2 linked regions of the Methylosinus trichosporium OB3b genome follow. The protein of the gene in region 2 interacts with the protein of the main gene of each other region in a pairwise test. Links are inferred from orthologs where the notes say so. Each region holds a gene or a part of one and is shown on either strand. Other genes may lie near its edges. The genes, in order: grxD and CQW49_RS09045.

The links.
Region 1: the proteins of CQW49_RS09045 (region 2) and grxD interact in binary tests that used the Escherichia coli proteins (3 or more experiments, as listed by UniProt). The link is inferred for Methylosinus trichosporium OB3b from one-to-one orthologs.

The regions. Positions count from the first base shown.
Region 1 is NZ_CP023737.1:2,476,853-2,484,531, forward strand. What follows is about bases 1-2,831. They hold grxD (Grx4 family monothiol glutaredoxin), read left to right. Parts: upstream 1-1,165; coding sequence 1,166-1,498; downstream 1,499-2,831. Other genes in these bases: purL (phosphoribosylformylglycinamidine synthase subunit PurL), read left to right, coding at 1-834; CQW49_RS11960 (BolA/IbaG family iron-sulfur metabolism protein), read left to right, coding at 861-1,091; CQW49_RS11970 (amidohydrolase family protein), read left to right, coding at 2,261-2,746; CQW49_RS11975 (NUDIX hydrolase), read right to left, coding at 2,810-2,831. In the rest of the region: more of CQW49_RS11975, read right to left, coding at 2,832-3,385; thiol:disulfide interchange protein TlpA, read right to left, coding at 3,382-4,068; argH (argininosuccinate lyase), read left to right, coding at 4,093-5,484; carA (glutamine-hydrolyzing carbamoyl-phosphate synthase small subunit), read right to left, coding at 5,718-6,917; CQW49_RS11995 (GatB/YqeY domain-containing protein), read left to right, coding at 7,009-7,458; CQW49_RS12000 (Hsp70 family protein), read left to right, coding at 7,673-7,679. UniProt on the Escherichia coli protein: Monothiol glutaredoxin involved in the biogenesis of iron-sulfur clusters.
Region 2 is NZ_CP023737.1:1,847,695-1,859,395, forward strand. Bases 1,015-3,894 are described here. They hold CQW49_RS09045 (BolA family protein), read right to left. Parts: upstream 2,662-3,894; coding sequence 2,368-2,661; downstream 1,015-2,367. Other genes in these bases: CQW49_RS09040 (ceramide glucosyltransferase), read left to right, coding at 1,135-2,271; CQW49_RS09050 (J domain-containing protein), read left to right, coding at 2,769-3,380; cobS (cobaltochelatase subunit CobS), read left to right, coding at 3,466-3,894. Also shown: CQW49_RS09030 (glutamate--tRNA ligase), read right to left, coding at 1-922; more of cobS, read left to right, coding at 3,895-4,464; CQW49_RS09060 (sensor histidine kinase), read left to right, coding at 4,827-5,822; CQW49_RS09065 (M16 family metallopeptidase), read right to left, coding at 6,306-7,586; CQW49_RS09070 (M16 family metallopeptidase), read right to left, coding at 7,601-8,971; CQW49_RS09075 (NAD kinase), read left to right, coding at 9,244-10,032; CQW49_RS25085 (EF-hand domain-containing protein), read left to right, coding at 10,059-10,685; CQW49_RS09090 (pepsin/retropepsin-like aspartic protease family protein), read right to left, coding at 10,691-11,575. UniProt on the Escherichia coli protein: Transcriptional regulator that plays an important role in general stress response. Has many effects on cell morphology, cell growth and cell division. Acts by regulating the transcription of many genes, including dacA (PBP-5), dacC (PBP-6), ampC and mreB.

The sequences.
Region 1 (7,679 bases), 630 kb from region 2 along the record:
TGCGCGGCCGATCCGGTCGAAGGCGGCCGCCAGGCGGTGGCGGAAGCCTGGCGCAATATTTCCGTGCGCGGCGGAACGCCGCTGGCGCTCACGGACAATCTCAATTTCGGCAATCCCGAAAAGCCGCAGATCATGGGCCAGCTCGTCGGCTGCCTCGAAGGGATCGGCGAGGCGGCGCGCGCGCTCGACTTCCCGATCGTGTCCGGCAATGTCTCGCTCTACAATGAGACGCAGGGGACCGGCATTCTGCCGACCCCGGCGATCGGCGGCGTCGGCGTCATCGCCGATGTGGCCGTCGCCTCGACGCTGGCTCTGCCGGACGGCGGCAAGACGATCCTCCTCATCGGCGAGACCAAGGGCTGGCTCGGACAATCGGCCTATCTGCGCGATCTTTGCGGGCGCCGCGACGGCGCGCCGCCGCCGGTCGATCTCGCCGCCGAGCGGCGCAATGGCGATTTCGTCCGCGCGCTGGTGGTCGGCCGTCGCGTCCTGGCCGCGCATGACCTTTCCGACGGCGGCCTCGCCGTCGCGCTCGCCGAAATGGCGATGGCCGGAGGCGTCGGCGCCACCATCGACCGGCTGCCGGCGGGACCCGATCATGCCAGTCTCTTCGGCGAGGATCAGGGCCGATATCTCATCGTCGCCGAGCCGGCGGAGGCGACGAAAATTCTCGCCGAGGCGGCGGCCGCCGGCGTGCCGGCGCTGGAGCTCGGCGCGACCGGCGGACCAACGTTGAATCTGCCCGGCGAGGCGCCGATATTGCTAAGCGTTTTGCAACATGCGCATGAAGCGCCGCTGCCGGCCTATATGGCCGGGAACAACGGCGCCTTCTAGCTGGTCTCGAGGAGGTCGACGCGCAAATGGCGATGGAAAGAAGTGAAATCGAGCGTCTCATCAAGGCGGCCATTCCGGACGCCGTGATCCAGATCACAGCTCTCGCCGACGACGGCGATCATTGGGCCGCCGAGGTGAAGTCCGAGGCGTTCCGCGGCAAGAGCCGCGTGCAGCAGCACCAGATGGTCAACAAGGCCTTCGGCGACCGCCTCGGCGGCGAGCTGCACGCGCTGGCGCTGACCACGGTCGCGCTCTAAAATCATTCTGCGTCCGGCGGGCTCGCCGGGCCTCCTGCAACGGAACCTTGAATTCCGCTCGAAAGGGAAATCCAATGTCCGAAATCATCAAGAGTGTGATCGACAGCGCCGATGTCGTGCTGTTCATGAAAGGCGTCCCCGCTGCGCCGCAGTGTGGCTTCTCGATGCAGGTCTGTCAGATCCTCAACCATGTCGGCGTCGAGTTCAACAGCATCGATGTGCTCGCCGACGGCGCCATCCGCGAGGGCATCAAGGCCTATTCGCAGTGGCCGACCATTCCCCAGCTCTATGTGAAGGGCGAGTTCATCGGCGGCTGCGACATCACCCGCGAGATGTTCCAGTCGGGCGAGCTGGTCGCGCTCTTCGACAAGGCAGGCATTCCGCACAAGGCGACCGCCAAGGCGTAATTTAAGCGGAATCTCGACGTTCTCTCCTTCTCCCGTTTACGGGAGAAGGTGGCCTCGCGAAGCGAGGTCGGATGAGGGCTCCGCCGAGAAGCGCGGTTCGAAGGATGCGCCAGAGGTCGGATGGCCCCTGGGAGAAGAAATGCGCGAACCGTCATTGTTCCGTGAGTTATTATCCGCTGATCTTCATTGACCTACGCTAGCGCACTGACGAGCAGCCGACCGATCAGTTTAACGAAAGCATCAGGGATTAAATCGAAAAAATCGCCGCAGGGTTTCCCTGCGGCGACGAAAGCCCCCTAAACGCGCTGGAGGCGAAAGCTAACCGCCTTTAGAAGGCGAAACCGCCTTGACCGCAGCAACGCCAGTGCGAACACACATGCTCGATCCGGCCGAACCGGACACGAACATAGGCGCGCACACGATGACACACTCGACGTGTCGCCATCTCGGCCTCCTTTCGGAAGCCACAGGATTGATCAAATGGTCGGCTGGTGTTATGTCCCTTGCGGGAACGGCCACCAGCCTGACCAATCCGCTAGACGGGCTCTGTGGTATGCGCCCCGTCCGGTCACCTAAACAACGGCTCCTTTGGAGGTTGCAGCCTCCTCAGGAGCCGTTTTGCGTTTAAGCTCCTGGCACTCTACTGAATCGTCTGCCAGCTCGCAAGAGGCCAATTCTGGCTTTCCTCCTTGTTTCCACATTAGGGATTCGTTAACGATGTTTGGAGTCCTCCTGTGACGCGACCGCGCGACGGGGGTAAACATGCTCCAGATCGTCCCTGAGTGTGAGTCATCGGGTGGGCGTATGGCTGAGTTTGAAGACCTTCTAGCGCGGCTCCGGCGCCAAAGAGAGAATGCCGCCGACGTCGTTCATCGCTTGGATTCGGCCATCAACCTTCTTGAAGAAGCTAAGAGGGTTTTGGGTCCAGAGGACCTGCTGAATTTCATGGACCACGTCTCAACGCCGACTACTCTCATGATCGGGTCTAAACGCTCGCGCGGCGTCCTTCCCCCCGAAGACGTGGCGCTGGCGGTTAAGAAGATTCTTATGGACTTCGGCAAGCCAATGAAGCGAGGAGAATTAGTCGAAGAGTTGGAAAGAAGGGGGATTCCACTCGCGGGAAGGGATAAGAATAAGAATCTCGGTACAATTATTTGGAGGCACCCACAACACTTCCTCACCCTTAGTGGGTTAGGTTATTGGGTGCGGGGCGTGCCGTTGGAAGGTGTCTACACCCCTGAGGAGTGACGCGCATTGAGGCCGCGCACCTCAATGCGCGCATCATTGATTTGCAATTTTTCCGTTCGCCTTTCACCCGCCGATCGTCACGCCCTTGACCTGCGCCAGCGCGATCGCCAGCAGCCCGACATGCTGGGCGTGGATCATGCCGCCGCCGAGCGCCAGCTCAAGCGCCTCGCGCCAGGGCACGCGCTCGACGGTGATATCCTCGGAGTTGTCGAGCTTCAGCGGCGCGACGAGGCGCGCGCCCTCGGCATAGAGCAGATGCACACGGTTCGCATGCGAGGCCGGATTGGGCGACAGGCACGCCAAATGTCGGATCGACGCCGCTCGATGTCCGGTTTCTTCCAATAGCTCGCGCGCGCCGGCGGCCAAGGGATCGCTCTCGCCCTCGTCCATCACGCCACCGGGCAGCTCCAGCGACATTTCGCCGGCGCCATGGCGATATTGGCGCACCAGCAGCAGCCGGTCCGCCTCATCGAGCGCGACCACATGGACCCAGTCGCGATATTCCAGCACATAATAGGGATCGAGCACGACGCCGCGCTGCGTCACGCAATGGTCGGCGCGCAGGCTGATCCAGCGGTCGCGGATCAGCCGCCGGGAGCCGCGCAGCTCCCAGGGCCGCAACGGGTCGTCGTCGCTCAAGGCCTGGCGATCGGCGTAGCGACGGGCGTCGAGGACAATTCGGCGGTCTGCGTCACCAGCGAGCGGCCCTCTTCCGAATCCCATTTGGCCGGCCCCTGCATCAGGCCGATCTGGCAACCCTTGCCGTCGATGAGGAAGGTCGTCGGCAGGCCGAGCGCCTGGCCGGTCTGCTTCAGCTGGAAGAAGATCTCGGCCTTGGGGTCGGCGTAGAAGGCGAGGCTCTTGGCCCCGATCTCGTTCAAAAAGCTCTTGGGCCGCTCGAGCCGCGACGTGTCGATATTGACCGTCACCACCTCGAACTTCTCCGAGCCCGCCTCCTTCTGCAGCCGGTCGAGCGCCGCCATCTCGCTGCGGCAGGGCACGCACCATGTGGCCCAGAGGTTGAGCAGCACGGTCTTGCCCTTGAAATCCTCGAGCTTGCGCGGCGCGCCGTCCGGCCCGGTGAAGGTCAGCTCCGGCATCATTTCCGGCTCGCTGGCGATCGACATGGCCGCGACCTCGCCCTTGGCGAGCGAGGATACGCGCTGCGACGTCTCACGCGAGGCGGCGCAGGCTTCGCCCGAACCCTTCTTGCCGCTCGCGCCGCCGTTCACGTATAGAACGCCGGCGCCGGCGACGAGAAGCGCGGCCGCGGCGATCGTCGGCAGGCGGCCTCGGCTCGATTTTTCTGTGTTGTCGGTCATCCGTCGGTTCTTCCGCGAGGCTTCATGACGAGCAAAATATGGGGTGGCCGCTTCCAGAGCGCAAGCGACGCGATCCTGGAGGCGATCAACGTCTCCATCGACTTCGACAAGCGGCTGGCCCCGCAGGATGTGCGCGGCTCGCTCGCTCATGTCGCCATGCTCGCCGCCACGGGCATAGTGTCGCAGGAGGACGCCGCCGCCATCACGCGCGGGCTAGAGCAGATTCGTGGCGAGATCGAGGAGGGGAGCTTCGCTTTCTCGCGCGCGCTCGAGGACATTCATATGAATGTCGAGTCGAGGCTCGCCGAGATCATCGGCCCCGTCGCCGGACGCCTGCACACCGCGCGCTCGCGCAATGATCAGGTCGCGACCGACTTTCGTCTGTTCGTGCGCGACCAGCTCGACGACATCGACGCCGCGCTCGCCGATCTGCAGCTCGCCCTCGCCGAGAAGGCGCTGGAGGAAGCCGGCAGCGTGATGCCGGGCTTCACCCATCTGCAATCGGCGCAGCCGGTCACCTTCGGCCATCATCTGCTCGCTTATGTCGAGATGCTGGCGCGCGATCGCGGACGTTTCCAGGACGCGCGCAAGCGGCTCGACGAATGTCCGCTCGGCGCCGCGGCGCTCGCCGGCACCTCTTTTCCCATCGATCGCGAGATGACGGCGAAGGCGCTCGGCTTCGCGCGGCCGACGGCCAACTCGCTCGACAGCGTCTCCGATCGCGACTTCGTGCTGGAGACTTTATCCGCGGCGGCGATCTCGGCGACGCATCTCTCGCGTTTCGCCGAAGAGATCGTGCTGTGGACGACGTCGCAATTCGCTTTCGTCTCGCTGTCCGACAAATTCACCACCGGCTCCTCGATCATGCCGCAGAAGCGCAATCCCGATGCGGCGGAGCTGGTGCGCGGCAAGACCGGCCGCATCATCGGCGCGCTGCAGGCGATGCTGATCGTGATGAAGGGCCTGCCCCTCGCCTATTCGAAGGACATGCAGGAGGACAAGGAAGGGACCTTCGACTCGCTCGACAATTACGCGCTCTGCGTCGCCGCGATGGCGGGCATGGCGCGCGACATGAGCGTCGATCGTCCGCGACTGCGCAAGGCGGCGGGCGCGGGCTACGCCACGGCGACCGATCTCGCCGATTGGCTGGTGCGCGCGCTCGGTCTTCCGTTCCGCGAGGCGCATCATGTGACCGGCCGCATCGTCGGGCTCGCGGCGCAGAGCAATATCGGCCTCGAGAAAGTTCCGCTGGAAGCGATGCAGAGCGTCGAGCCGCGCATCACAGAAGATGTGTTCAGCGTGCTCGGCGTCGACAAATCGGTGAAGAGCCGCACCAGCTATGGCGGCGCGGCGCCCGAGAATGTGCGCAAGCAGGCGAAACGCTGGCTGAAGCAATTGGCCAAAGAGAAGAACTGAAAGAAAGCGCGCTCTTCCTTCTCCCGCTCGCGGGAGAAGGTGGCCCGACCATAGGGCGTTCGTCAGGACGCCCGTCGCAAGCGACGGGCTATGGTCGGGTCGGATGAGGGCGCCTCGGTTCACTGCGCGGATGTTTGTAAAAATTGTCGAAGCGGACGGACCCTCATCCGACCTCGCTTCGCGAGGCCACCTTCTCCCACAAGTGGGAGAAGGGAGAACAGCGCGATTTCGCTTTACACTTTTTCCAGCTTCGCCTTCTCCATCATCTCGACGAAACGCGCGAAGAGATAATGGCTGTCCTGCGGGCCGGGCGAGGCCTCGGGGTGGTGCTGCACCGAGAAGGCCGGGCGGTCGGTGAGCGCGATGCCGCAATTGGAGCCGTCGAACAGCGAGCGATGCGTCTCCACCGCATTGGCGGGCAGGCTGTCGCGATCCACCGCGAAGCCGTGGTTCATCGACACGATCTCGACCTTGCCGGTGGTGAAATCCTTGACCGGATGATTGGCGCCGTGATGGCCCTGCGGCATCTTCATCGTCTTCGCGCCGACGGCGAGCGCCATCATCTGATGGCCGAGGCAAATGCCGAACACCGGAATCTCGCGCGCGAGCAGCGCGCGGATCACCGGCACGGCGTAACGCCCGGTCTCGGCCGGATCGCCCGGGCCGTTGGAGAGGAACACGCCGTCCGGCTCCAGCGCGAAAATTTCTTCCGCCGTCACCGTCGCCGGAGCGACGATCACCTCGCAGCCGGCCTCGGCGAGCAGACGCAGAATATTGCGCTTCACGCCATAGTCGATCGCGACGACGCGACGCTTCGCGCCATTGCGCCTGCCGAAGCCGGCGCCGGAGCGCCACAGCGTCTCGTCCCACTCATAGCGCGCGGCGGCGGTCACCGCCGGCACCAGATCCATTCCGTCTATGCCCGGCCAGGCGGCGGCCTCGGCGCGCAGCTTCGGGAGATCGAAAACGCCGTCGGGGGAAAATGCGATCACCGCGTTGGGCATGCCCTTCTCGCGGATCAAGCTCGTCAGCGCGCGCGTGTCGATTCCGCAAAGGCCGATGATTCCGCGCGTCTCCAGCCATTGCGCGAGCGGACGCAGCGCGCGGTGATTGGAGGGATCGCCGGAGGGCGCGCCGATGACGACGCCGCGCGCGCCGGCGCAATGGGCGAGGTCGACGGTCTCGACATCCTCGTCATTGACGCCGACATTGCCGATATGGGGGAAGGTGAAGGTGACGATCTGTCCGGCGTAGGACGGATCGGTCAAAATCTCCTGATAGCCGGTCATTGCGGTGTTGAAGCAGACCTCGCCGACGGCCGCGCCCTGCGCGCCGAAGCCGAAGCCGAAGATCGCCTCGCCGCTCGCGAGCACCAGCACCCCGGTGTGGACCGGCGCGGCCCAGCCGCCCGCTGCGTCTTGATCCGAGCTCATCCGCGCTCTATGCCTCTCTCCAACATGCCGGCCGGGCGCCTCGCGCGCCCGCGGCTTCCCTAGAACATTTCACTGCGAAGTGGAAATAAGAATGCGCGAACGATTCACCGCCGACCTCAAGACGGCCATGAAGAGCGGCGACAAATCGCGGGTCGAGACGATCCGGATGATCACCGCCGGGCTCAAGGACCGCGACATCGAGGCGCGCGCCACGGGCAAGACGCTCGGGGATGACGATATTCTCGCGCTGCTGCAGAAGATGGTGAAGAGCCGGCAGGAATCGCTCGACATCTATGAGAAGGCCGGCCGCGCCGATCTCGCCGCGAAGGAGCGCGCCGAGATCGAGGTGATCGCCTCCTATCTGCCGCAGCCGCTCTCCGAGGAGGAGGCAGCGGCGGCGATCAAGGACGCGATCGCCGAGACCGGCGCCGCCTCGATCAAGGACATGGGCAAAGTGGTGGCGGCGCTCAAGGCCAAATATACCGGCCGCATGGATTTCGGAAAGGCGAGCGCCACGGTGAAGGCCGCGCTCTCGGCCTGAGGGGCGCTCTTCCTTCTCCCGCAAGGCGATCGCAAGGCGGGAGAACGCAGCCCCGCGAAGCGGGGTCGGATGAGGGCCCGGCAGAACGACACCAATCTCGACGCCCGCGCGATGAGGCGAGGACCCTCATCCGACCCTCGCTGACGCGAGGGCCACCTTCTCCCTCAAGTGGGAGAAGGAGCGCAGCCCCATCGCTCCGCCATCTGGACAAATGATGCGCA
Region 2 (11,701 bases):
CGGCGGGATCGAAGCGCGCGGCGTTGCGCGAGAGATGCGCGAGATCGAATTCTTTCGCCAGTTCGGCCAGCGAGCGGATCGGATGCACGCTGTCCGACGAGCCGGTGAGCACGGCGACCGCAGCCACCGCCAGCGCCTCATAGCCTTCCTCGCGCAAGGAGCCGATCGACAGCGCGCCGCTGCGCTTCGACAGCGCCTCGCCGGAGGAGCCGACGAGCAGATTGTGGTGGGCGAAGACCGGCGGACGATGCGCCGGCGCCAGCGCCTCGAACAGGCGGATTTGCACCGCCGTATTGGTCACATGGTCCTCGCCGCGGATCACATGGGTGATCCCGACGTCGATGTCGTCCACCACCGAAGGCAGAGTGTAGAGGTAGCTGCCGTCCTCGCGCAGCAGCACCGGATCGGACAGCGAGGCGCAATCGATGGCGCAATCGCCGCGCACGAGATCGCGCCAGGCGACGACGCCGGGCTCCAGCCGGAAGCGCCAATGCGGCCGGCGCCCCTCCGCCTCGAGCCGGGCGCGCTCATCCGCGGTCAGCCGCAGAGCGGCGCGGTCATAGACGGGGGGCAGGCCGCGCGCCTGCTGCAGCTTGCGGCGCTTTTCCAACTCGTCCGGCGTCTCATAGCAGGGATAGAGCTGGCCGCTGTCGCGCAGCGCCCCCGCCGCCGCGTCATAGAGCGCGACGCGCCGCGACTGGCGCAGCGTCAGGTGGGGCGCGACGCCGAGCCAGGAGAGATCGACCTCGATCGCCTGCGCGAACTCCTCGGAAGAGCGAGCGAGATCGGTGTCATCGAAACGCAGCACGAATCTTCCATTGTGGGCGAGCGCGTACAGGTAATTGAGCAGCGCCGGCCGCGCATTGCCGATGTGGAGGCGGCCCGTCGGCGACGGCGCGAAGCGAACGATCGGAGAGGTCATGGCCATAGTTCGGCAGGAGGAATCGGGAGGCGTCGCGCGACGCGACAAGATTCTCGCGCCGCCGCCCTTTTGCCAAGACCCGAGGGAAATGTCAGGCGGAATATCGCAATGGCCGACTCCTGGCCTGCGCCGCCGACGCCGCCCCTCTCCGCCGTCTGCTTCGGTTCCGCTTCCTCCCGACTCCCGCAAGTGACAGGCAGAGACACCGCATGATGATCGCCGCCTATGCGTGCGCCGCGCTCTGCGCGGCCATGGTTTCGCTCAATCTCGCCGCCATCGCCATCGCCGGCGCGAAATGCCGCGCCCGGCCGCGCACCCTCCCCGTTCCGCCCGGCGCGCCGCCGGTCAGCATCGTGCGGCCGCTGCGCGGGCTCGAGACATTCAGCGAGGAGACGCTCGGCTCGAGCTTCATGCTCGATTATCCTTCTTATGAAGTTTTGTTCTGCGTCCAATGCGCCAATGATCCGGTGATCGGCCTCGTCGAGAAGCTGATCGCCGCGCATCCGCACGTTCCGGCGCGGCTGCTCGTCGGCGATGATTATGTCAGCGCCAATCCCAAGCTCAACAATTGCGTCAAGGGCTGGGACGCGGCGCGCCACGCCTGGGTGGTGCTCGCCGACTCCAACGCGCTGCTGCCGCCCGACTACATTCAGACCATGCTCGCCGCCTTCCGCGACGACACGGCGCTCGTCATCTCCATGCCGATCGGCTCGCGTCCGCAGGGCTTCTGGGCCGAGGTGGAATGCGCCTTCCTCAACACCTTCCAGGCGCGCTGGCAATATGGGGCCGAGGCGGTCGGCATCGGCTTCGCCCAGGGCAAGAATATGATGTGGCGGCGCGAGGTGCTGGAGCGCGCCGGCGGCATAAGGGCGCTCGGCGCCGAGATCGCCGAGGACGCCGCCTCCACCAAGATCATCCGTGCGCAGAAGATGAAGGTCCGGCTCGTCGACATGCCCTTCGAGCAGCCGCTCGGCCATCGCACCGCCCATGAGGTCTATTCGCGCCATGTGCGCTGGGCGCGGCTGCGGCGCGTGACCTTCCCGGCCTATTTCGCCCCGGAGTTCATGAACGGCAGCTTCGCGCCGGTGCTGACGGGCGCCTATGCCGCGCATCTCCTCGATGTGAACGTGCCGCTCGTCGTCGTCGCGCTTCTGGCGACGCTCTATGGCGCGGAATTGGCGCTCGCCCGCGTCGCCGGCTGGCGGCTCTCCTGGCGCAGCCCCTTCGCGCAGCTGACGCGCGACATTCTGCTGCCGGTGATGTTCGTCGACGCCTGTCTCTTCGATGATTTCGTCTGGCACGGCAATGCGATGACCGTGCGCGAGCAGGAAGAGCAGACGACCGGCTGAGCGCCTGTCCAGAGATCGGGAGAATTCGAGAGCGCGGACCGACGGGTTCCGCGCTCTTCCTGTTTCAGGTCCGCACCCACGCGGCCCTGCTGCGGCTCACGCCCCGTCGGGCGCGCGCGCGTCGATCGCCAGCGCATGCACGCCGCCGGCGAGCTCCTCGGCCAGCAGCGAGTTGATCATCCGGTGGCGCTCGACCCGGCCCTTGCCGGAGAAGACCGCGCTCACCACCTCGACGCGAAAATGAGTCTCGCTGCGATCGTGGTGATGGCCCATATGGCCGGCGTGGTGATGCGTCTCGTCGATCACATTCAGCGACAGGGGCGCGAGCGCCGCGGTCAGCTTCTCATTGATGCGCGCGCGAACGGCGCCCGAATTGCCTGTCTCGGCCATCTTCTGTCCTCCTCCGGTTGGGCGAAGCAAATTTCCCGCCGACCGAAACCGGGTTTGTCGGCGGGTTCCGCTTGCAGCCCACGCCCAGTCCACCATAATGCAGCGCCATGGATTTGAATTCGCCCCTCTTCGACCGTATCCGCGTCAAGCCCGAGCAGCGGCAGGAGCGCCGCGAGGCGCCGCGCTTTCGCTGCGACGCGCCCGGCTGCGAGGCCGAAGGCGCCTATCGCGCGCCGATGGGGCGGCAGCGCGAGGGACAATATTTCTGCTTCTGCCTGGAGCATGTTCGCGAATACAACAATTCGTATAACTACTTCAATGGCATGAGCGACGCTGACGTCGCCCGCTACATGAAAGACGCCACGACCGGCCACCGCCCCACCTGGACCATGGGCGTGAAGCGCGGCCAATCCGCCTTTCGCGAGGATCGGGTCCGGGACGGCGATTTCGCCGATCCGCTCGGCCTCTATCGCCAGCGCTACCACCGCGGCCGTCCGCAGGCGGAGAGCGCCGCGTCGAACCATTCGGCCGTGACCCTGAAGGCGCTGAATGCGCTCGGCCTCGAGGAGACCGCCAGTGCGGAGGCGATCAAGACAAGATATAAGGAGCTGGTCAAACGTCACCATCCGGACGCCAATGGCGGAGACCGCTCCTGCGAAGAGCGTTTGCGGGAGATCATCCACGCCTACAAGACGCTGAGGGCGGCGAAACTGGTGTGACGGCGAGCGCATGAGCTGTGCGCTCCGGTATGGATCGGTCCGGGCCGAGGCGGGAAAGCGCCCGGGCCGGCGGAACGGAGGATGAATGTTACTCGATAGCGACAAGGCCGCGGGGGCCGCGCCTCTGCCGGACCTGAATGTGTCCGTGCGTCAGCTGTTCGGCATCGACACGGATCTCGAGACGCCGGCCTATTCCGAGCCGAGCGAGCATGTTCCCGACACCGATCCCGATTATCTGTTCGACCGCGACACGACCCTCGCCATTCTCGCCGGCTTCGCCCGCAACCGTCGCGTGATGGTGACGGGCTATCACGGCACCGGCAAGTCCACCCATATCGAGCAGGTCGCGGCGCGGCTGAACTGGCCCTGCGTGCGTGTGAATCTCGACAGTCACGTGTCGCGAATCGATCTCGTCGGCAAGGACGCGATCGTGCTGAAGGAAGGCAAGCAGGTCACCGAGTTCCGCGACGGCATCCTGCCCTGGGCGCTCCAGCACAATGTCGCGCTGTGCTTCGACGAATATGACGCCGGCCGTCCCGATGTGATGTTCGTCATTCAGCGCGTGCTCGAGGTCTCTGGCCGCCTCACCCTGCTCGACCAGAACCGCGTCATCCGCCCGCATCCGGCCTTCCGTCTGTTCGCCACCGCCAATACGGTCGGGCTCGGCGACACATCGGGCCTCTATCACGGCACGCAGCAGATCAATCAGGGCCAGATGGACCGCTGGTCGATCGTGACGACGCTGAATTATCTGCCGCATGACGCCGAGACCAACATCGTGCTGGCCAAGGTCAAGAGCTTCCAGAAGACCAAGGAAGGCCGCGACGCCGTCAACAAGATGGTGCGCGTCGCCGATTTGACCCGCAACGCCTTCATGGCTGGCGATCTGTCGACGGTGATGAGCCCGCGCACAGTCATCACCTGGGCGGAGAACGCCGAGATTTTCGGCGATATCGGCTTCGGCTTCCGCCTCACCTTCCTCAATAAATGCGACGAGCTGGAACGGCCGCTGGTGGCGGAGTTCTATCAGCGCTGCTTCGGCAAGGAATTGCCCGAGAGCGCCGTCAATGTCGTGATGACCTGAGGATTGTCGCGGCGGCCGATCCACGGCCTCGACACCCGCTCGGCGTCGGACCCGTCATTGTGAGCGAAGCGAAGCTTCGAGACGCCGCGGGGCGGCCCCTCGTGTCGCTTCGCTCCCTGCGACGCCGCGTCGTGAAATGGCGTAGAGCGCGGGCCGTGGCGTGGAGAATTCCCTGCTCCTTGACCCCCAATTCGGAGCCCTGGGCATATCCGCCTGGAGATTGCAAATTCGGCGAAATCACGTCAGTCTGGCGCCCTTAATCGAGCCCGGCTCTCACGGCGCTCTCTTCGGCCTCGCTCCGCCTCTCCGCGGCCGGGCCGCAGAAACCCGACGGTGAAGCCGGAGACGCCGCAGGCAGTCCTTTGATCGATCTTGCGCGATGCTTCGCCCATATTCGGGGAGGGCCTCTGCCGGGTCGGCTGGGGATCGGAGTCCTTTCGGCCGCCATCGGCGCAGTCGCTTTTCATGCGATCGGCGGGCTCACGTATAATTGTCACGCCTCTGCGGCCTTCTATCCACTCGTCCAGATCGCCGGTCTGACGGGCGGGCTCGCCGCGGCCGGCGTCGCGGCGCTCGCTTCGACGCTGATCGTCCATTTCTCGGCCGAGCCATTCGGCGCATTTTGTTGGACCGACGCGCTGCTGCTGTTCGCCAATGCGGCGCTGGCGGGGCTGGCGGGCGAAAGCCTGCGCCGGGCGACGCGCGAGTCGCGTCGGACGGACGAGACGGGCGAGGCGCGAGACGGGGCGCGCTTCGAATCGGTGGCGGCGACGATCGCTCATGACATCGCCCAGCCGCTATCGGCGGCCGCCGCCTATCTGCAGACCGTGCGGCGCCTGCGCGCGATCGAGACGGATGCGCGCGGCGCGTCCATCGTCGCCATTGTGGACAAAGCATCCGCACAGCTGGCGCGAGCGGGACGGCTGCTCATGCACATGAGAGAATTTCTCGCGCATGGACCGCCCCGGCTCGCCGCCGTGCCGCTGCACGCTCTGCTGCGCGAGACGATCAGAATGCATCACGGCGACGACGGGCCGCTGCTGCTGCGTCTCGATGCGCGATGCGACCGCGTGCTCGCCGATCCAGCGCAACTGGAGCAGCTTTTCGTGGAGCTTCTGCGCGACATTCGGCCGCCGCAGGGACAACCAGCGATCTCGACGGTCTCCGACGCGGCCGCCGTCACCATGGTCTTCGCGCTCGGAGACATCGACGCGGACGCTCCTGACGGCCGGGCAGCCGATCTCTCGCTCTGGCGCGCTATCGTGGAATCCCATCGCGGCGCCTTCCGATCGGAGACGATGGAACAGGGCGGCCTCAGCGTCGAATTCACGCTGCCGCTCGCCGCCCGCGGTGGATAACGGGAATTTCTGCTGTCACCGCTTGCCGAAGCCTCCGGGCCATGCAGAATTTCACGCCGCGCTTTGGCTCGTGAGCGCATACGAACGCTCAAGTCGAACCGACTCCGGCAGCATGTCGTTGAAAACAACAGAGATGGAGCTTCGACATCGTAGTTCTACTATAGTAGTCTTACTATAGTATGAGTACTGATGTTGCCGACAAGCAACACGCTTAGTCTTTCTGCTGTCGCGCCCAATTAGGTTGTTTTCTTTAGGCGCGTTCCGCGCTAGAGAAGAGATGTAGTCGATCGATAGTCGATCAATTTTCTCCCGGTGAATTTCCAGAGGCGCGGGGTTCGGCGTGCGCCGGACCCCTTTTCAAGGACCCGGCCTTTTCCTCCTGGCCGCTATCGTCGAGTATTTCGACACTCGAAAATAAAAAATCCCCCCTCGTGATCTTGCCGTCACGAGGGGGGACGATTTTTTAAGCCGCAGTATGACTGTTCAGAGACCTTGCGGCCGGCCGGCGATCGACACCAGCAGCTCGCCGTCGCCCAGAAGGCGCTTGGCCACGCGCCGGGCGTCCTCCATCGTCACCGCGTCGATCCGCGCATTGCGCTCGTCGAGATAGGACGGCTCGAAACCGTCGAGCTGCAAATTGACGAGCTGGCTCGCGATCTTGGTCGAGGTGTCGAAGCGCAGCGCATAGGAGCCGGTCAGATATTTCTTCGCCTTGTCCAGCTCGTCGGCGGTCGGGCCATTGGCGCCGAGGTCGGCGAACTGGCTCTGGATCACATCGAGCGATTCGCGCGCGCGCTCGTTCTTGGTCGCGGCGCCGCCGACCACCATGGCGCAATGGTCATATTCGTTGAGATGCGAATAGACCGAATAGGCGAGCCCGCGCTTCTCTCGCACCTCGTTGAAGAGCCGCGCCGTGAACACGCCGCCGCCCAGAATGTGATTGACGACCACAGCGCCGAAATAATCCTTGTCCTTGCGCTGCATGCCGGGACGGCCAAAACGGATTGTCGATTGCGGCACGTCGAGATCGACGATGCGGCGCTCGCCGACGCGATGAATGTCGATCTCGGCGACGGGATCGAGCTGCGCGCGGCGCGGCAGCGCCCCGAAGACGAGATCGAGCTTTCTCGCGAGCGTTTCCGCGTCTATCGCGCCGACGACGCCGATCTTGAGGTCGCTCGTCGCCAGCAGGCGCCCGCGCAGCCCCTCGAGATCGCCGCGCGTCAAGGATTCGAGGCTGTCCGGCTCGCCGCGCACCGGGCGGCCGTAGGGATGATCCGGAAAAGCCGTCTCGCGGAAAGCCCTGGCGACCAGCGCATCGGGATCATTGGCGTCGCGTCGCAGCCCGGCGATGATCTGCCCGCGCACGCGGTCGATCGCCGCTTCGTCGAGCCGCGCCTCGCAGAGGGCGAGGCGCAGCAGCTCGAAAGCCGGATCGATATTGCGCGAGAGCGTCTGCAAATGACCGGAGACGGTGTCGCGATCGCAGCCGAAGCCGAGCCGAATGGCGAGGTCCTCGATAGCGCGATGAAAAGCGCGCGAGTCATAGGGGCCGGCGCCCTCGTCGAGGAGGCCCGCGAGCATGGTCGAGAGCCCCGCCTTGCCGGAGGGGTCCTGGGCGGCCCCGCCGCGCATGGCGAATTCGAGCGCGACCAGCGGAACGGCGTAGCTCTCGACCAGCCACGCCTCCACTCCGCCAGGGGTCACGATACGCTGAATGGTCTCGGCGCGGCTCTTCGCGGGCGCGACGGCGGCGGCTGTCATAATGGAGTTGCTCCTCACGCGGCGAGACCTGCCTCTTCGCCTTCATCGTCCGGCTGCAGAAAGCCGGTCACGGCGCGACGCTTCTGCAGCCATTTGCGCGCCGCCGCGGCGACATCGGCCGCCGTCACCGCGTCGATGCGGTCCGGCCAGGCCGTGACATCGACGACGGCGAGGCCGGTCGCCAGCGATTCGCCATACCAGCGCGCCAGCGACACCTGACTATCCTGCGCATAGACCGCATCGGCGACGAGCCGAGTCTTGGCGCGATTGAGATCCGCCTCGGCGATCTCCTTCGCCGCGAAATCGGCGAGCGCCGCGTCCATCGCCGCGTCGAGTTGCTCCAGCGTCACCTCCGGAGCCGGGGTGGCGAACACCCAAAGCCGCGTGTCGTCGACCGCCGAGCCCATGTAATAGGCGCCGGCGCTCACCGCCAGCTTCTGCTCCACGACCAGCGCGTCATAGAGCACGCTCGAGGGACCGCCGCCGAGCACATGGGCGAGCACCTCCAGCGCCTCCGCCTCGCCCGGCGCGGCCGTGGTGTAGGAGGGCACCAGGAAGACGCGCTCATGCGTCGGCTGCTCGACCTTCTCGTCGGCGAGCGTCACCAGCCGATGGGCGCGCGGCTCCGGCTCGAGCGGGCGCCGACGCGCCGGCGCGTCGGCGCGGGCGGGAATGCGGCCGTAGCTCGCCTCCGCGAGCGCCACGACATTGTCGGCCTCGACATCGCCGGCGACGATCAGGATCGCATTCTCCGGCGTGTAGAAGCGGTGATAATAGGCGAGCGCGTCCTCGCGGCCGAGCGTCTCGATCTCATGGCCCCAGCCGATGATCGGCGTGCCATAGGGGTGATGCGGGAACAGCGCCGCCTGCACCGCCTCGTCGAGCTGGGCGGAAGGATCATTCTCGGTGCGCATGCGGCGCTCCTCGAGCACCACCTCGCGCTCCGGCGCGACGACCTCGTCCGAGAGCACGAGATTGGTCATGCGGTCGGCCTCGAACTCCATCAGAGTGCCGAGATGCTCCTTGCCGATGCGCTGGAAGTAAGCGGTGTAGTCATAGCTGGTGAAGGCGTTCTCCTGGCCGCCGAGCTCGGAGACATGATTGGAGAATTCGCCCTGCGGATGGGCGTGCGTGCCCTTGAACATCAGATGCTCGAGAAAATGGGCGATTCCCGACTTTCCGCGCGGATCGTCGGCCGAGCCGTTGCGATACCAGACCATATGGGTGACGACCGGCGCGCGTCGGTCGGGGATGACGACGATCTCCAGCCCGTTGGCGAGGCGCGTGTGGACGACGCCGCCGGCGCCGCTCTGGCCTGCGCCGGCGTCGATCCTGGCCGCATTGGTCTTGGCCGCGCTTCCCTCGGCGAGGGCTGGCTGTGTCATCGGCGTGATTTCCTTCCTCGATCGTTGGGCGCGCATCCCGTCCCGGGCGCTGTCTCGCTCGCCAAGAGAAATCGGCGCCAGTCCGGCCGCGAGCGCTTCGACGTGAGCATTCGGCCTATATAAGCGCGAAAGCGCCTCCTGTCAGGCGCCGCCGGCGATCGCGAAATCGTGAGAACCATGCGGTGGCAGACGCGCGGCCTTCCCTCGCCGCCCTCCGCAGGTGTATTCAACGGGCGTCCGGCGCCGACAAAGGCGCCAAATCCAGGTGCCCCATGGCGGACGTCGGCGAAACGCCGAGCAGCTTCAAGCGACTCGCCTTCCTCTCCTCGGGCACGCGCGAGGCCGACGAGGCGAGACAGAGGCTCGTCGCCAAATATGGCGACGCGCCGCCCGAGGACGCCGATTGCATCGTCGCGCTCGGCGGCGACGGGCTGATGCTGCGCACGCTGCATCGCTTCATGGGCGCCCGCAAGCCGATCTACGGCATGAACCGCGGCTCGGTCGGCTTTTTGATGAACGAATATCGCGAGGCCAATCTGCGCAAGCGCATCGCCGGCGCCAAGCCCTCGATCATTCATCCCCTGCTGCTGCGCGCCACCAACACTCATGGCGACGAATTCACCGCCCACGCCATCAACGAAGTGTCGCTACTGCGGCAGAGCTCGCAGATCGCCAAGATCCGGATTCTGGTGAACGGGCAGGAGCGCATGCCGGAGCTCGTCACCGACGGCGTGCTGGTGGCGACGCCGGCGGGCTCGACCGCCTATAATCTCTCCGCCAATGGCCCGATCCTGCCGCTCGACGCTCCGCTGATGGCTCTGACCCCGATCTCCGCGTTTCGGCCGCGGCGCTGGCGCGGAGCGCTGCTGCCCGACGTCGCCAAGGTGCGCCTCGAGGTGCAGGAGGCGGAAAAGCGCCCGGTCTCGGTGGTCGCGGACCACGACGAATTCCGCGACGCGCTTCACGTCGATGTCGAGATGGATCACGCGACCGAGCTCGTTCTGCTCCACGATCCCGGCCATTCGCTGGAGGAGCGCATTCTGCGGGAGCAGTTCGGTTGACCCCGGTTCCGAGTGGAGGTGTCGAAATGCAGCATCTGCGTCGCGTCGGTCTCGCATTCGCCTTTGCGGCGCTCGCGTCAGCGACCTCGTTCGCCCAGCAGCGGCCGCCCGGCGGCTTTCCGGGCGGCGCAGGAGGAGGCGGGCCAGGAGGAGGCCGCGGGCCCGGGCCGCAGGGCGAGGACGCCGTTCTCGCCACCGCGAGCGAATGGGGCGGGGCGCAGGGCGTGTACACCTGCGAGCAATGGCGGCAATATCTGCAGCGTATGTATAATGTCGCCGACAAGCGCCGCCGCGGCTATTTCGACGCGCAGGACTTCGAGAGAATGCGGCGCATCAGTCCGGTGTTCCGCAGCGCGACCTTCGATTATTTCGACATGTCCGGCAAAGGCCGCGTGACGAAAGCCGAGTTCCTCGCCTTTCCGAGCCCCTTCTTCCAGCGCTACGATAAGCGAGGAACCTGCCGCGTCCAGCAAGAGGAGCTCGCGCGCGCGAGCTCCGGAGGTTCTGGCGGTCAGCGGCCATCCGATGGCGACGCCGGCTTTCCCGGCCATTCTCGCGGCGGCGGCTATGGCGGTGGTGGTTATGGCGGCGGCGGCGGTGGGTTCGGCGGCGGTTATGGCGGCGGAATGGGCGGCGGCGGTTTCGGCCGCTGACGCGCTCAGCGCCGATCCGCACGCCATTTCGGCGCCTCCGGCGCGGTGAAATCGAACGTCCACAGGAACGGCCGCAGCGCGTTGACGCCGAGAATGAGCGGCGCGTCGCGGCCGAGAACGCCGCGCAGCGAGCCGAAATCATAAGCGATCACATAAAGATCGCGCAGCGTTCGGCCGGCGCCGAAATCGATTTCCGCGACCTTGTAGAGCTTGGCGGAAAGCGCCGCCCCGCCGGCGTCGCGCGCATGGGCTTGCTCATGCACGGGCCTGAACAGCGATCTGTGCCGCTCCACGAAACGGCGGTCGACGGCCGACAGCTCCGCCCCACTGTCGATCAAGCCAGCCAGCTTCGCGCGGCCGAGCCGCGCCTCGACGCCGACGAGCCGCCCGTCCGGCCCGAGCCGGCGCGCCGGCGCGAGCGGGCCCGCAGCGCCTGGAAAGGCCATTCGCCGCCCATCGACATCGAGAGTGAAGCGGGCGTTGTGGAAGAAATCGAGCCCGAGCAGATCGTCGCCGGCCCCGTCCTCGCAGCGCGTCACCACATATTTCGCCCGTCCGATATTGTTCCCCTGCTCGGCTACGAGCTGCACATTCTGCGCCTCGACGTCCGCGCATCGCGTGACCGCGCCCGACGCCGATTCGGACCGGCTCTGGCCGACCAGCGGAAGCTCCGCATTCCAGGGCGCGGCGCGCAGCCGCGTGCTGGAGGCGCCGGTGTCGAGACGCATGGGCCCCTGCACATTGCCGAAACGCGCCGCGACATGGATGCGGCCGCCGCCATGCTCGCCATCGGTCACGTCGAGGGCGACGACGGAGCCTTCGGCGAACGCCGCGCGGCTCGGCGCGAGCAGGCAGGCGAGCGCGGCGATGAGGGAGCGGAAACGAATCATCGAGTATCCTTCGGGCGCTGGACCTCGCCAGTCTCCGCTATTTCGGCGCGTCCGCAAACCGGCGCCGAACCGGCCTTCGGCGTCGCGCGACGGTCACGTTTTCGCCTTGCAATTCAGCTTGAGATG